DNA from 3 places in the Idiomarina sp. UBA4520 genome. Region 2 is predicted to be linked to each of the others. Evidence: predicted binding sites of a transcription regulator. Region 2 holds the regulator's gene; each other region holds the start of a gene.

Region 1 (4,291 bases), on a different contig from region 2:
GTATCAACTGATCAAGCTAACTTGGAAGAGGGGGCTGGTGTGTCGGGCATGATAGCCACGCCGCAAACCGCTCAGAATGTAAAGATTAGTATTAAAGACTCGACCGGTGCGGTGGTGAAAACCCTGAATTTGGGTGACATGCCAGAGGGTACTAAAGAGTTTGAGTGGGACGGAACCATGACGACTGGCGAGCAGGCACCGGCGGGCAATTACTCATTTTCGGTGAACGCGACCGTTGGAGGTCAAGCCGAGGAGCTTCCGTTACAAATGCATGCGCGTGTCCAGAGCGTCAGTACGGGCGGTGAGCGAGGCGTTGTTTTGAACCTTAAAGGATTAGGTGGCATCAAGCTTTCTGATGTCTCTGAAATTAGTTAACAAGTGAGGTGACTTATGTCATTTAGTATTGCACTCAGCGGTATCAATGCATCTCAAAAAGATTTAGATGTAACTGCTAATAATATTTCAAACGTCAAGACGTCGGGTTTTAAACAATCTAGAGCTGAATTCGCTGACGTTTATGCGACAAGCATCTTTAATGCCGGTAATACCAAAGTTGGGGACGGCGTTTTGACCTCATCGGTAGCTCAGCAGTTTAGTCAAGGCGCGCTAGAACTCACTGAAAACTCATTGGATATGGCGATTTCAGGCAACGGTTTCTTTGCAACGACAGACGGTTTGGGCTCTCGTGACATGACTTATACGCGTTCGGGTGCATTTAAGCTAAACGATGACAAGTTTATTGTGGATAACCAAGGTAACTTTTTACAGGGTTACCAAGTTAATCGTAATAGCGGAGCAACCACTTCGACGAGTTTAGCGACAACGCAACCTATCCGTGTACCTGATGTGGCAGGAGCTCCTCAACAAACCGAAAATATTTTTACAAGCTTTAACGTTGATGCGCGTTTAACGAACATTCCTGATAATGGCGGTGGCCCACCTCCGACGTCAAACTTTGATCCGGATTCGCCTTCGACTTATAACGCATCAACGTCTGCGACAGTTTACGATTCTTTGGGCGAGTCACATATTCTATCAACTTATTACGTGAAACGAGGCTCAAACCAATGGGATGTTTATGCGACGTTTGACGGCAAAGAAATTAACATGGGTACTGCCGCAAATGCTAATGGAGGTGCTGAGTCCGCAGCCGGGTCGGTAGGCCGTAGAGTTGCCTTTAACCCTGATGGGACGCCTAATGTAGCGGCTCCGAATATCACATTTCCGGAAGCAATTATTGATTTAAACGGCAGTGATCCAAATGGTGACCCTTATCTAACAAATGGTGCGGATGATACGCAAACCGTTCAATTCAACTTTCAGGATGAAACGGGCACAACAGCGCCCACACAGTTTGCTTCTGATTTTGAAGTAACAACGCTTGACCAGGATGGAACAACTGTAGGTCGTCTTACAAATGTTGATATTAGTAAAAGTGGCTCCATTGCAGCAACTTATTCTAATGGTGATGTGCAATACTTAGGGCAGGTTGCTTTGGTTCGTTTTGCGAACGAGCAAGGCCTAACTCAAATAGGTGGCACTAAGTGGCGTGAGAGTATCTCATCCGGCGAACCATTGTCTGGTGAAGCGAATACCGGAACTTTTGGTTCTATAGAAGCATCAGCGTTAGAAAACTCTAACGTAAACCTCACTAAAGAGCTGGTGGATCTGATTACCGCGCAACGTAACTTCCAGGCCAACTCGCGTTCGCTGGAAGTGAACAACACCATTAACCAGACTATCCTGCAGATTCGATAATTGAATTAGCTGGGAAATGTAAAAAAGGACGCCTTCGGGCGTCTTTTTTCGTTTTTGGCACGGAATCTGCATTGTCTAGGGTAACGATCGAAAACGACAAAATTTTGGCTGGAGGTCAGCTATGGACAAAATGCTCTGGGTTGCCATGAGCGGCGCCAAAGAAAACATGAACGCGGTGTCGGTGCGGGCAAATAACCTGGCCAACGCAAACACTGACGGTTTTAAGGCGGATTTGGAACAAGCCCGATCTATGCAGGCGTTTGGCGAAGGCTTGCCAACCCGTGTGTTTGCCATGACCGAAAGTCCTGGGCAGAACTTTGCCGCAGGTGCGCTGCAAACCACCGGCCGCAATATGGATGTTGCCATACAAGACCAGGGCTGGATAGCCGTTCAGGACCAAAATGGCAATGAACGCTATACCCGAAACGGCAGCCTGGAAGTGGGTACCGACGGCCTTCTGAAAAACTCAAAAGGTAACACCATTGTTGGTGACAACGGCCCTATTTTTGTACCCCAGCCTGTCGACAAGCTGACGATTGGAGCTAACGGTAATGTATCTGTTCGTCCTATGGGCGCACCAGAAAATGTTATGGAAGTGATAGGCCGTATCAAGTTGGTGAACCCGCCAAACGGCAATATCGAGAAAGGCACGGATGGTTTGTTCAAACTGAAAGATGACCAAGTTGCGCTAGCCGATGCCAACGTTAGATTACAAATTGGTGCTCTGGAAAGCAGTAACGTCAACAGCGTCGAAGAAATGACAAGCATGATTGCTCTGCAGCGCCAATACGAAATGAACGTCAAATTAATGAAAACCGCCGATGAAAACGCACAGCGCTCAGAGTCTCTGATGCGCATCAGTTAGTCGAAATTTCATTAATGGCGTATAGAGGAGACATAACATGAACCCAGCATTATGGATCAGTAAAACCGGACTGGATGCGCAGCAACGCGATATCTCGGTAATTTCAAATAACCTGGCGAACTCAAGTACGGTTGGCTTTAAGAAAAGCCGGGCAGTATTCGAAGACTTGCTGTATCAAAACATTAACCAGCCGGGCGGCCAGTCTGCTCAGGACACCGAGTTACCGAATGGCCTTATGGTCGGCGCCGGTACCAAAGTGGTCGCGACGCAAAAATCGCATACTCAAGGTAATGTGCAAACGACCGACAACTCGCTGGATGTGATGATTGACGGAAAAGGTTTCTTCCAGATTTTGATGCCGGACGGAACTATCTCCTACACGCGTAACGGTCAGTTTTCACTGAACGAAGAGGGGGAGATGGTGACTTCGGGTAACGGTTATACGTTAGAGCCGGCTATTCAAATTCCTGAAGACGCTATGTCAGTCAGCATTTCTCAGGAAGGTGAAGTGACGGTAACTCAGCCCGGTAACCCGGATAACGTTGTGGTCGGCCAAATTAACCTGGTCAACTTCATTAACCCAGCGGGTTTAGAGCCTATGGGTCAAAACCTGTATCGCGAGACAGCGGTCAGCGGCGCACCACTTGAGGCTGTGCCGGGTGTTGACGGTATGGGTAACACCATTCAGGGGGCTCTGGAAACCTCTAACGTCAACGTGACTGAAGAGCTGGTCAACCTGATTGAGAGTCAGCGTGGTTACGAGATGAACTCAAAAGTGATTTCCTCGGTTGACCAAATGCTGAGCTTCGTCACCCAGCAACTTTAATAATCAATAACAGGTGGCTGTGATGCGTTACTTATTAGCAACTTTAGCAATTTTAGCGGTGACGGGCTGTGCAAGCTCACCGCATAAGCCAATGCCGGATGACCCTTACTACGCACCGGTATTGCCGGAAGAGCGTGCACAGCCGGTCGTGCCAACGGGGTCTCTATTTCAGGATGCGTACGCAGACAACCTGTACTCAGACATAAAAGCGCGTCGCTTAGGCGACATTATTACGGTGACCCTGCAGGAGCAGACAACCGCCAGTAAAACGGCAACGACTGAAACCTCTAAAGAAAGCACGGCAGAGCTTGGTGCGCCAACAATGTTTGGACGGGATATTACCGTTGGAGGCAACCCGTTGTCTGCTGGCATTAACGGAACGCGGGACTTTAATGGCGACGCCAGTTCGGATCAAAGCAATCAACTTACCGGTGAAATTACTGTGACGGTGATAAAAGTACTGCCGAATGGCAACTTAATAGTGCGTGGTGAGAAGTGGATGCGCATTAATACCGGCGACGAGTACATTCGTTTAACCGGCATGATCCGGCCACGGGACATAACTGCAGCTAACCAAATTCCATCGACTCGTGTTGCCAATGCACGTATTGAATACTCAGGCACGGGCAGCCTTGCCCAAGTGCAGGAGCAGGGCTGGTTAACACGTTTCTTCAACAGTCCAATTTGGCCGTTCTAAGGAGTTGGGCATGAAAGTAGCAAAACTAATTACCTTAACCCTGTGCTTAGTCTCGATGTTGGTAGCGCCCGTGCAGGCATCTCGTATTAAAGACATTGCATCGGTGCAGGGTATTCGTGACAACCAGCTAATAGGTTATGGTTTA
Region 2 (4,291 bases):
GTAATAATGCGAGGGCCACAAGTGGTCGTTCGTGGTGATGGTTTAAGCGCCGACATGAGCGCAGAAATAATGGAGTTAAAACGACATGTTAAAACGGTTTTCCAGCCAAAGTCTTAGCTTCCTGGCGCTATTAGTGCTTCCTTTGGCTGTTATGGCGCAAGGAAAAGCTGACTTTAAAAAGCCGATGGAAGTCGAGTCGAGCCACGAGCAGTTCGACATCAAGAATAATAAGCTAGTACTGACTGATAACGTTATCATTCGGCAAGGTACCTTGCTTATTAACGCTGACCGACTTGAAGCCTCTGCCAGTGAAAACGGTGAACAAGCAGACACCTTTATTGCGGAAGGCTCTCCGGCAACCTATACACAAACGCTGGAAAACGGAAATGAAATTAGTGCTCAAGCCAATAAGATAACCTACTTCCAGACTGAGCAGCGGCTTGAACTCAGTGGCGATGCAAAAATTTCGCAAGGTACCAGTAGTTCAAGTGGCGATACTATTGTTTATGACTTGGCTGAGCAAACCATCTCGGCAAGCAGTTCTGATACCGATAACGGACGCGTGATTACGATATTTACGCCGAAAACAAAAGACGACAAAAACGATAACGAGAACCCTTAATATGGCAACCTTACGAGTTAAACATCTCGCCAAAAGCTTTAAGCGTCGTCAGGTTGTAAAAGACGTTAGTCTGGAAGTCAGTCAGGGCCAAATTATTGGGCTGTTAGGCCCAAATGGCGCAGGGAAGACAACAACCTTCTATATGATTGTCGGCTTGATCAACAGCGACAAAGGCCAGATTTTACTGGATAAAGACGACTTAACCGCCCTGCCGATGCACGAGCGTGCTCGCCGCGGAATTGGCTACTTACCGCAAGAGGCGTCTATTTTCAGAAAATTGACCGTGCGTGATAACTTGATGGCTATTTTAGAAACTCGCAAAGAGCTCTCTGCAAACGAGCGCGAAGAGCAGCTCGACTCGCTGCTGGAAGAGTTTAATATTGGGCATATCGCTAATAGCCTGGGCATGAGTTTATCTGGCGGCGAGAGGCGCCGCGTTGAAATCGCCCGCGCATTAGCTGCTGAGCCCACGTTTATTCTGTTAGATGAGCCTTTCGCAGGCGTTGACCCTATTTCGGTTATCGATATTAAGAAAATTGTTGAACATTTGAAGCAGCGTGGTATTGGTGTACTTATTACCGATCATAATGTCAGAGAAACGCTGTCCGTTTGTGAACACGCGTATATTGTTAGCCACGGAGAACTTATTGCCAGCGGAGATGCAGAAAGTATATTATCGAATCAACAGGTTAAAGACGTTTACCTCGGTGAGCAGTTCACCCTTTAATGTGATACCGGGACGATAACCATGAGACAAAGTCTGCAGCTAAAAATTGGTCAGCAACTGACCATGACGCCTCAGTTACAACAAGCTATACGCTTGCTGCAGCTCTCTTCGCTCGACTTACAGGCAGAGATTCAAGACGCTCTGGACAATAACCCATTGTTAGAAGTCGAGAGTGAGCAGTCCCAGGACAGCGACAGCGCGGATCATGTAAACTCCTTACATAAAGACGACAGCCAACGAGAAACATCCGACGTTATTAAAACTCAGGAAATGCCGGAAGATCTGCCTGTCGACAGTACCTGGGACGATACTTATTCGTCATCTACGCCAGTCAATGGCGCAGCATCGAGCAGTAAGTCGTACGACGGCGACTACGAGGTTTACCAAGGCTCAACCAGCGAATCTCTGCAGGATCATCTCATTTGGCAAATGCAGCTCTCACACTTTTCTGAGGAAGACACCGCCATTGGCGAAGCCATTATTGAGGCTATTGACGACAACGGTTATTTAACCGCAGATATCGACGACATTATAGAGTCTGTGCGCCTACCCGAGGTTGGCGAGGAAGAAGTTTGCATGGTACTCAAGCGCATTCAACATTTCGACCCTGTCGGAGTTGGTGCGCGCACAGTTAGTGAGTGTCTCGCCATTCAGTTAAGACAACTGGATGACCGCACGCCCTTCAAATATGACGCCCTAACCCTTGTTTGCGATCATATGGACTTGTTAGGCAACCGCGACTTTCGCAATATTCAGCGCAAGCTGAAGCTATCAGAAAACGACTTACGAGAAGTCATGCGCCTAATTCAGCAAATGCACCCACACCCGGGCGAACAAGTTGCTCAGCAAGAAGTCGAGTACGTTATTCCTGACGTTGCAGTCATGAAAAAGAATGGCCGCTGGGTGGTCGAATTAAACCCCGATAGCGTACCTAAATTAAAGGTCAATGAAGAATACGCGGCACTGAGTAAAGCGGCGAAGTCCTCGGCAGACAGTCAGTATATTAAAAACCATACGCAAGAAGCTCGTTGGTTTATTAAAAGCCTCGAAAGCCGTAATGAAACACTGCTGAAAGTTGCCAACTGCATTGTCCAGCGCCAGCAAGGCTTTTTTGAGTACGGCGAAGAGGCAATGAAGCCTATGGTACTCAACGATGTCGCCGAAGCGGTAGAAATGCATGAAAGTACTATTTCACGAGTGACAACGCAGAAGTTTTTACATTGCCCAAGAGGCATTTTTGAACTGAAATACTTTTTCTCTAGCCATGTCAGTACAGAAGGTGGAGGTGAGTGTTCAAGTACCGCAATACGTGCTTTAATTAAGAAGTTGGTCGCTGCAGAAAATCGTAGCAAACCATTAAGCGACAGCAAAATCGCTGAACTGATAGCCGAGCAAGGCATCAAAGTAGCGAGGAGGACAATTGCGAAGTACCGGGAATCATTGAATATTCCCTCATCGAGTCAACGCAAGAGTCTTTTATAACTTGTAAACTGCAGAAGGAAGACGTTATGCAAATTAATCTTACTGGTCATCATATCGATATCACTGAGTCTCTGCGTGAGTATGTGGATACAAAATTTGCTAAGTTAGAGCGCCATTTTGACCATATAACCAACGTTCACGTCATCCTTAATGTTGAAAAAACGAATCAAAAAGCAGAAGCTACCGTGCATTTGAACGGCGGCGAAATTTTTGCTGACTCTGTTCACGATGATATGTACGCAGCGATTGACGGCTTAATCAACAAACTCGACCGTCAGGTTATTAAACACAAAGAAAAAATGAAAAAGCATTAGTCCATGCAAATAAGTGAGTTGTTAAGCCCCGACTGCACCAAGTGTGCAGTCGAGGGTGCAAGTAAAAAGCGGTTATTAGAGACCATTAGCCAAATTGTTGCGCCGAAACTGTCAGGCATTACCCGTCATGACATTTTTGAAAGCCTTATAAATCGCGAGCGCTTGGGAAGTACCGGCATTGGTTTAGGTATTGCGATACCCCATGGACGACTCGCTAAAGCCAGCCATCCGGTTGCCGTATTATTGACGTTGGATGAGCCGATTGAATTTGACGCTATTGATAACCAGCCGGTTGATATTGTTTTTGCGCTGTTAGTGCCTGAGTCAGAGCATGAAAACCATTTACAGACACTGGCCGCAGTTGCACGTCGCATGAACGACAAAGATTGCACCAGAGCACTTCGCAACGCTGATACAGACAACGCACTTTATCAACTATTTATTGGGGAAGGTGAAGATAAGCCATGCAACTGATTATTGTCAGTGGTCGCTCGGGATCGGGTAAAACTATCGCCCTTCGAGTACTCGAGGATCTTGGCTTTTACTGTGTCGACAACTTACCCATTAGCCTACTACCAACACTGGTCCATGCGGTCATGGAACAGTATTCTAAAATTGCCATAAGCATTGACGTTCGCAACTTGCCAGAGCATTCAGAAGAGCTGCTCGATTCACTGAATTTTCTACCCAAAGGGGTTGAACCCGAAGTGCTATTTATTGATGCCGACGACAACACCCTGCTTAAGCGATTTGGTGAAACACGCCGGTTGCACCCGCTGTCGCAAAAAGAGTTACCTCTGGTTGATGCATTACAAGCCGAGCTTAAATTGTTAGAGCCCATTATGGAGCGCGCTACCTGGCGCCTCGACAGCAGCGACTTGTCATTGCATCAACTTAGCGAAGAGGTGCGAGAGCGTGTATTAGGCAGAGCAGATAAAAAACTGATTATCGTCTTTCAGTCCTTTGGTTTTAAGTACGGGCTGCCTAAAGACGCCGACTTTGTGTTTGACGCTCGCATATTGCCTAATCCGCACTGGCAACCCGAGCTCAAATTGCTCACGGGGTTAGACCCGGATGTGCAGCATTATTTCCGACAACAGCCGTTAGTGACTAAGTTTATTTATCAGCTCGAAAACTTTTTGGGAA
Region 3 (4,291 bases), on a different contig from region 2:
TCAGACCACTTAAAGCGTTGTTTAGACCGGCGTGACGCTGCAAGGTATGCGCAATATGAATTTGGCTGCCAACACCGCCCAGAGTGCGGGAAAAGCGCTCAGCGGCAACTTCACCAATGTCCCAAATTTGGCCCCAGGTGCCATGGGCTCGATCACGAAGCTCAAACGGCACAATAGTGACGGAATTTTTGTAGCTACTGCGGGTGCAGTCACCTTCACGGTTCCAGATATCAGCACGTAATAGAACCACGACACGATCATCACGAACCTCTTCACGAACAATACTGACCTGATCAACATTGCCACGACTGGTCCACTGGGTTTCTGTGTTACTTAATACACCGTCGACAACTTGCTGAATACTGCTGATACTGCCACCGGTGGAGAGTAGGGCTTGCTGAAGAGCGTTTTCAATGGCTTGCTGGCGCGCCTTTTCGACATCGCCGTTAACAATACGCGCCGTACCCTGAGCTTCAATCCAGCGGGCGTCGCTTGGAAACGCAAGAAAAATAAGTGACGCGAGTAAAAGCAAGGTCTTCCAGTTCATGTGTCGTATCCCAGTCTTATCCAAAGTGTCGATTTATTGTCGGTCTTTGTGGTTTTCTCTGAAATAAACTGCAAGAACCCTGCCAAATTATGACTTAAAAGCGCCGCTTAATAATAAACAACACGTTTTACTTTTTGCTGGCGGTTGGTGCTTTGATACAAGCGGTGCACTTTCTCAAAGTCTAAACGCAACTCTGTCGCGTAATACTCGCCAACAGTGTAGGTTTTCACGACTTCGGCCCCGCGAATAACACCGTCAACCGATGCCTGAAAGCTGTCGTTATTTAACGCCCAGTCTTCCACCGAACTGCTACCGGCAATCCGTTGTCCGTAAACTTGCTCTGCAAGCTCTCGGTACGCAGCGAGTTTCGAGGCGCGCATAGCGTTTAGATCTTTCACTTGAGCCGAATCACCTGATTGCTTTTCAATAGGCGCATAGCCAACCGCGTTTAATACCGGAAAGGTGTCAGGCGTTTGAGTTTCCCATTCGACGTGCTTTTGATCGTACACAAAGTTGTTGTAAGCGGCACAACCGCTCAACAGCATTGATGAAAGGACAATACCCAGTGTCAAAATTTGCTTTGTCATAACGACCCCTACGGACTAAAACGTACTAATCGTTATAACGGCTGAAACGCAGAATTCTTTAACGAATTTTGCCTTTACTGTTGTAGGTAAGAGAGTCTTTGCGGGCTGACTGTAAAATACTTTGCTTGAGCTGATCAATGCTGTTCAGAGTGGACTGAACCACACGCTCATTGACTTGGTTTTGGTGCTGGATATTGGCAAGGGTTTGCTTGATAGACTCAACTGCAGTGGCTAACTGAGGGTCTTCTTTCAACGTGTCTTTATCGGGGTGCTCTGACAACAAAGTGTCGAGGCGTGTCACTTCGGCCAGAGCTTTTTCTTTTTCGGAAGTAATAGCAGGAACGTCTGCATGCTCGCGATCGACAATGGCATTTAGCTCGCGCTGTTGCAGCAAAGCCAGCCTATCTAGCGACTCCGCCATGTCATCAAGCAATTGGTTGACCGACGCGACTTCTGTCATTATTCGTCGTTACCGCCAGCGAAAAGATCAGATTCAAACTGCGCAAGTTTTGAGGCTAACTGCTCAACATTAATTTTGTATGAGCCGCTTTCAATTTCTGCTTTAATTCTGTCCACTTTAGCTTGGTCGATACCACTACTGTTCATGGCTTTTTCCTGCAAGCCGCCCAGTTGTTGCGCTTCGCTGGTTAAAGAAACCGCGTCACCACCTTTTTGAGAAACCGATGCAGAATTACCCGCCTGGCCGTTTTGAACCTGGCGATTGCTTGATTTGTTATCGATACTGGTGTTTTTCAATCCAGCATTATTGATGTTAATAGCCATTGTGTTGCCTCGCTAGATAGTAAGTCTCGGTTACTTATCGACCATATCCGAAAAAACTTAACTAAAAAATCCACTTTTTTGTAAAGTATTTTAAAGGTTGACGGTAACCTCGTTCAGCCCTGTCACAACCGCTTCTATCGACTTGCCTGAGCGGGCGTTTTTCACGACAACGGATTCGCCTTTTAAGCCGTCAGCTAACGCTTTTCCGTCAGCGGTAATTCTTAATGCTTTATTTTTAGCAACTATTGTAACCGTTTGGTCCTCACAAACAAGACAGGTATCGCTTGGTCGAATTGCCTGACCGGCGCCAATGCGCTTTTTGACGCGGGCGCCAATCAATAGTTCCTTTGTTGTATAAACGTTTGAGCGTATTTGGTTTAAATCGACTTCGGCAAAGGTTAAGTCGCTGTCGCTGATCATTTGGCCCGGAGACATAGGACCTGATGCGGTGACCACGTTTTTATAACGGTAAATTCTGACCGGCACATAGGTTCGCCAACCGTTTGCGGTAGCACACTTAATTTCTACGGTTGTGTAGCCATCTAACCTTGCGTTGCTCGCTAAGCCAACCTCTGGTGCCGCTGAACATCGCTTTGCTGTCATTCGGGGATCCAGGTTATTCGCAACAACGTCAATGCGACCACTTTCAGGTGCGCTGACCTGAGAGCGAACAAAATCATGCGCCAGAGTCTGTAATGCCTTATAATCGAGGCGTACGTCATTACTTTGTGCCAGCGCATTATTTGGGGTAAAGCCCAAGAGCAAAATCGTTATTGCAAAAAGCGAACTGATCAACAGCGATTTACGTACTATCATAAAAATATCCTGACGTTATCTACTAAGGTTATCTGGCTGCCTGCCGAAAAAAAACGGTATAACGTCAAAAGTTCGGCGGCTCGACCAATACATATTTGCTAATAGTAGTTTAAGCAAATACCGTGCCGAACAAAGGTAGCCTGCCATATTACAGGAGTGAAGCATGGCCAGTATTCTCGATTCAGTGAATCAGCGCACACAAATGGTCGGACAAAACCGACTGGAGTTATTGTTGTTCAGGTTAACAGGGAAACAACGCTTCGGAATTAATGTGTTTAAGGTCAGAGAAGTTTTACCTTGTCCTAAGTTAACGGCAATGCCGCAGCGCAACCCGTTAGTCAGAGGTGTTGCACATATTCGTGGCCAGGCTATTTCCATTATCGATTTGAGCATGGCAACCGGCGGGCCGGCTATCACCGACATTGAAAACCGCTTCGTCATTATTTCCGAATACAACCGAACTGTTCAGGGCTTCCTGGTGGGTGGTGTTGATCGCATTATGAATATTAATTGGGAAGACGTAATGCCACCGCCGAAAGGGGCCGGGCGCGACGCTTACCTGACAGCGGTAACCGAAATCGAAAATGAATTGGTTGAAATAATTGACGTTGAACGTATTTTGGCTGACATAGTGCCGGTTAACTCGGACGTTAGTGAAGAAGTGGCCAATGCAGAAGTCAATGTGGCCAAAGAAGACCTCACTCTTCTTATTACCGATGACTCTTCAGTAGCACGCAACCAAATTAAGCGCGCGCTTCAGTCGCTGGGTATTAACCTGGAAGTGAAGAAAAACGGTAAAGAAGCGCTTGAGTATTTAAAAGAGAAAGCAAAAGAGCTGGGCGGCAATGTACATACCCACGTACCTGTTATGGTGTCTGACGTAGAGATGCCGGTGATGGATGGCTATACATTAACCGCTGAGGTAAAAGCTGACCCCGATTTACGCGATATTCATGTTATTTTGCATACATCATTGAGTGGCGTCTTTAATCAGGCTATGGTGAAGAAAGTCGGCGCCGATGATTTTATTGCAAAATTTCATCCCGATGAGCTGGCGACAGCCGTTCAAAAATGGCTTAATACCGAAGTAACCATTTAAAGAGTAGCAGTTAATATAACGTGTCGAATCGCGAATTAAGTTTATCGGAATACCAAGAGTTTCGTCAGTTCCTGGAGCACCAGTGCGGTATTGTACTGGGCGAGAGTAAACTGTACTTGGTTAAAAGCCGGCTCAGCCCGTTAATGGGGCGCTTTAATATTGACTCGTTGTCAGAGTTGGTAAAGCGCTCTATGAAAATTAGTGAACGCGCAGTGAGGGCGGCGGTTATTGACGCCATGACCACTAATGAAACCTTATGGTTTCGCGACACTTACCCATTTCAAATTCTGCACGATCGCATTTTACCCGAATACAAAAACCACACCGGACCTTTAAAAATATGGTCAGCGGCCTGTTCGTCCGGGCAAGAGCCATACTCTATTGCCATTACCTATGACGAATTTAAGGCCAAAAATCCGGGTGCTCTAAAAGGTGGCATTAAAGTGACCGCCACGGATA

What was found. Region 2 encodes sigma-54, which starts transcription at its own class of promoters, with help from an activator protein. Its sites were predicted from a motif close to GTTGGCACGNNNNTNGNNT; they were not measured.
Region 1: the regulator sigma-54 is predicted to act here: its motif matches at 1,812-1,830, upstream of flgF (flagellar basal-body rod protein FlgF).
Region 3: the regulator sigma-54 is predicted to act here: its motif matches at 2,845-2,863, upstream of flgA (flagellar basal body P-ring formation chaperone FlgA).

Annotation. Positions count from the first base shown of each region.
Region 1 covers NZ_DGMK01000015.1:39,592-43,882, forward strand. The annotation lists gene B3850_RS07245 (flagellar hook assembly protein FlgD) at 1-375, shown strand, start outside; gene flgE (flagellar hook protein FlgE) at 391-1,758, shown strand; gene flgF (flagellar basal-body rod protein FlgF) at 1,880-2,623, shown strand; gene flgG (flagellar basal-body rod protein FlgG) at 2,661-3,449, shown strand; gene flgH (flagellar basal body L-ring protein FlgH) at 3,472-4,146, shown strand; gene B3850_RS07270 (flagellar basal body P-ring protein FlgI) at 4,202-4,291, shown strand, end outside.
Region 2 covers NZ_DGMK01000004.1:152,810-157,100, forward strand. The annotation lists gene lptC (LPS export ABC transporter periplasmic protein LptC) at 1-117, shown strand, start outside; gene lptA (lipopolysaccharide transport periplasmic protein LptA) at 86-622, shown strand; gene lptB (LPS export ABC transporter ATP-binding protein) at 624-1,349, shown strand; gene B3850_RS02115 (RNA polymerase factor sigma-54) at 1,371-2,831, shown strand; gene hpf (ribosome hibernation promoting factor) at 2,858-3,145, shown strand; gene ptsN (PTS IIA-like nitrogen regulatory protein PtsN) at 3,149-3,619, shown strand; gene rapZ (RNase adapter RapZ) at 3,610-4,291, shown strand, end outside.
Region 3 covers NZ_DGMK01000015.1:33,618-37,908, forward strand. The annotation lists gene B3850_RS07200 (flagellar assembly protein FlgT) at 1-547, opposite strand, end outside; gene B3850_RS07205 (LPP20 family lipoprotein) at 655-1,134, opposite strand; gene B3850_RS07210 (flagellar protein FlgN) at 1,193-1,594, opposite strand; gene flgM (flagellar biosynthesis anti-sigma factor FlgM) at 1,594-1,917, opposite strand; gene flgA (flagellar basal body P-ring formation chaperone FlgA) at 2,008-2,733, opposite strand; gene B3850_RS07225 (chemotaxis protein CheV) at 2,897-3,832, shown strand; gene B3850_RS07230 (CheR family methyltransferase) at 3,853-4,291, shown strand, end outside.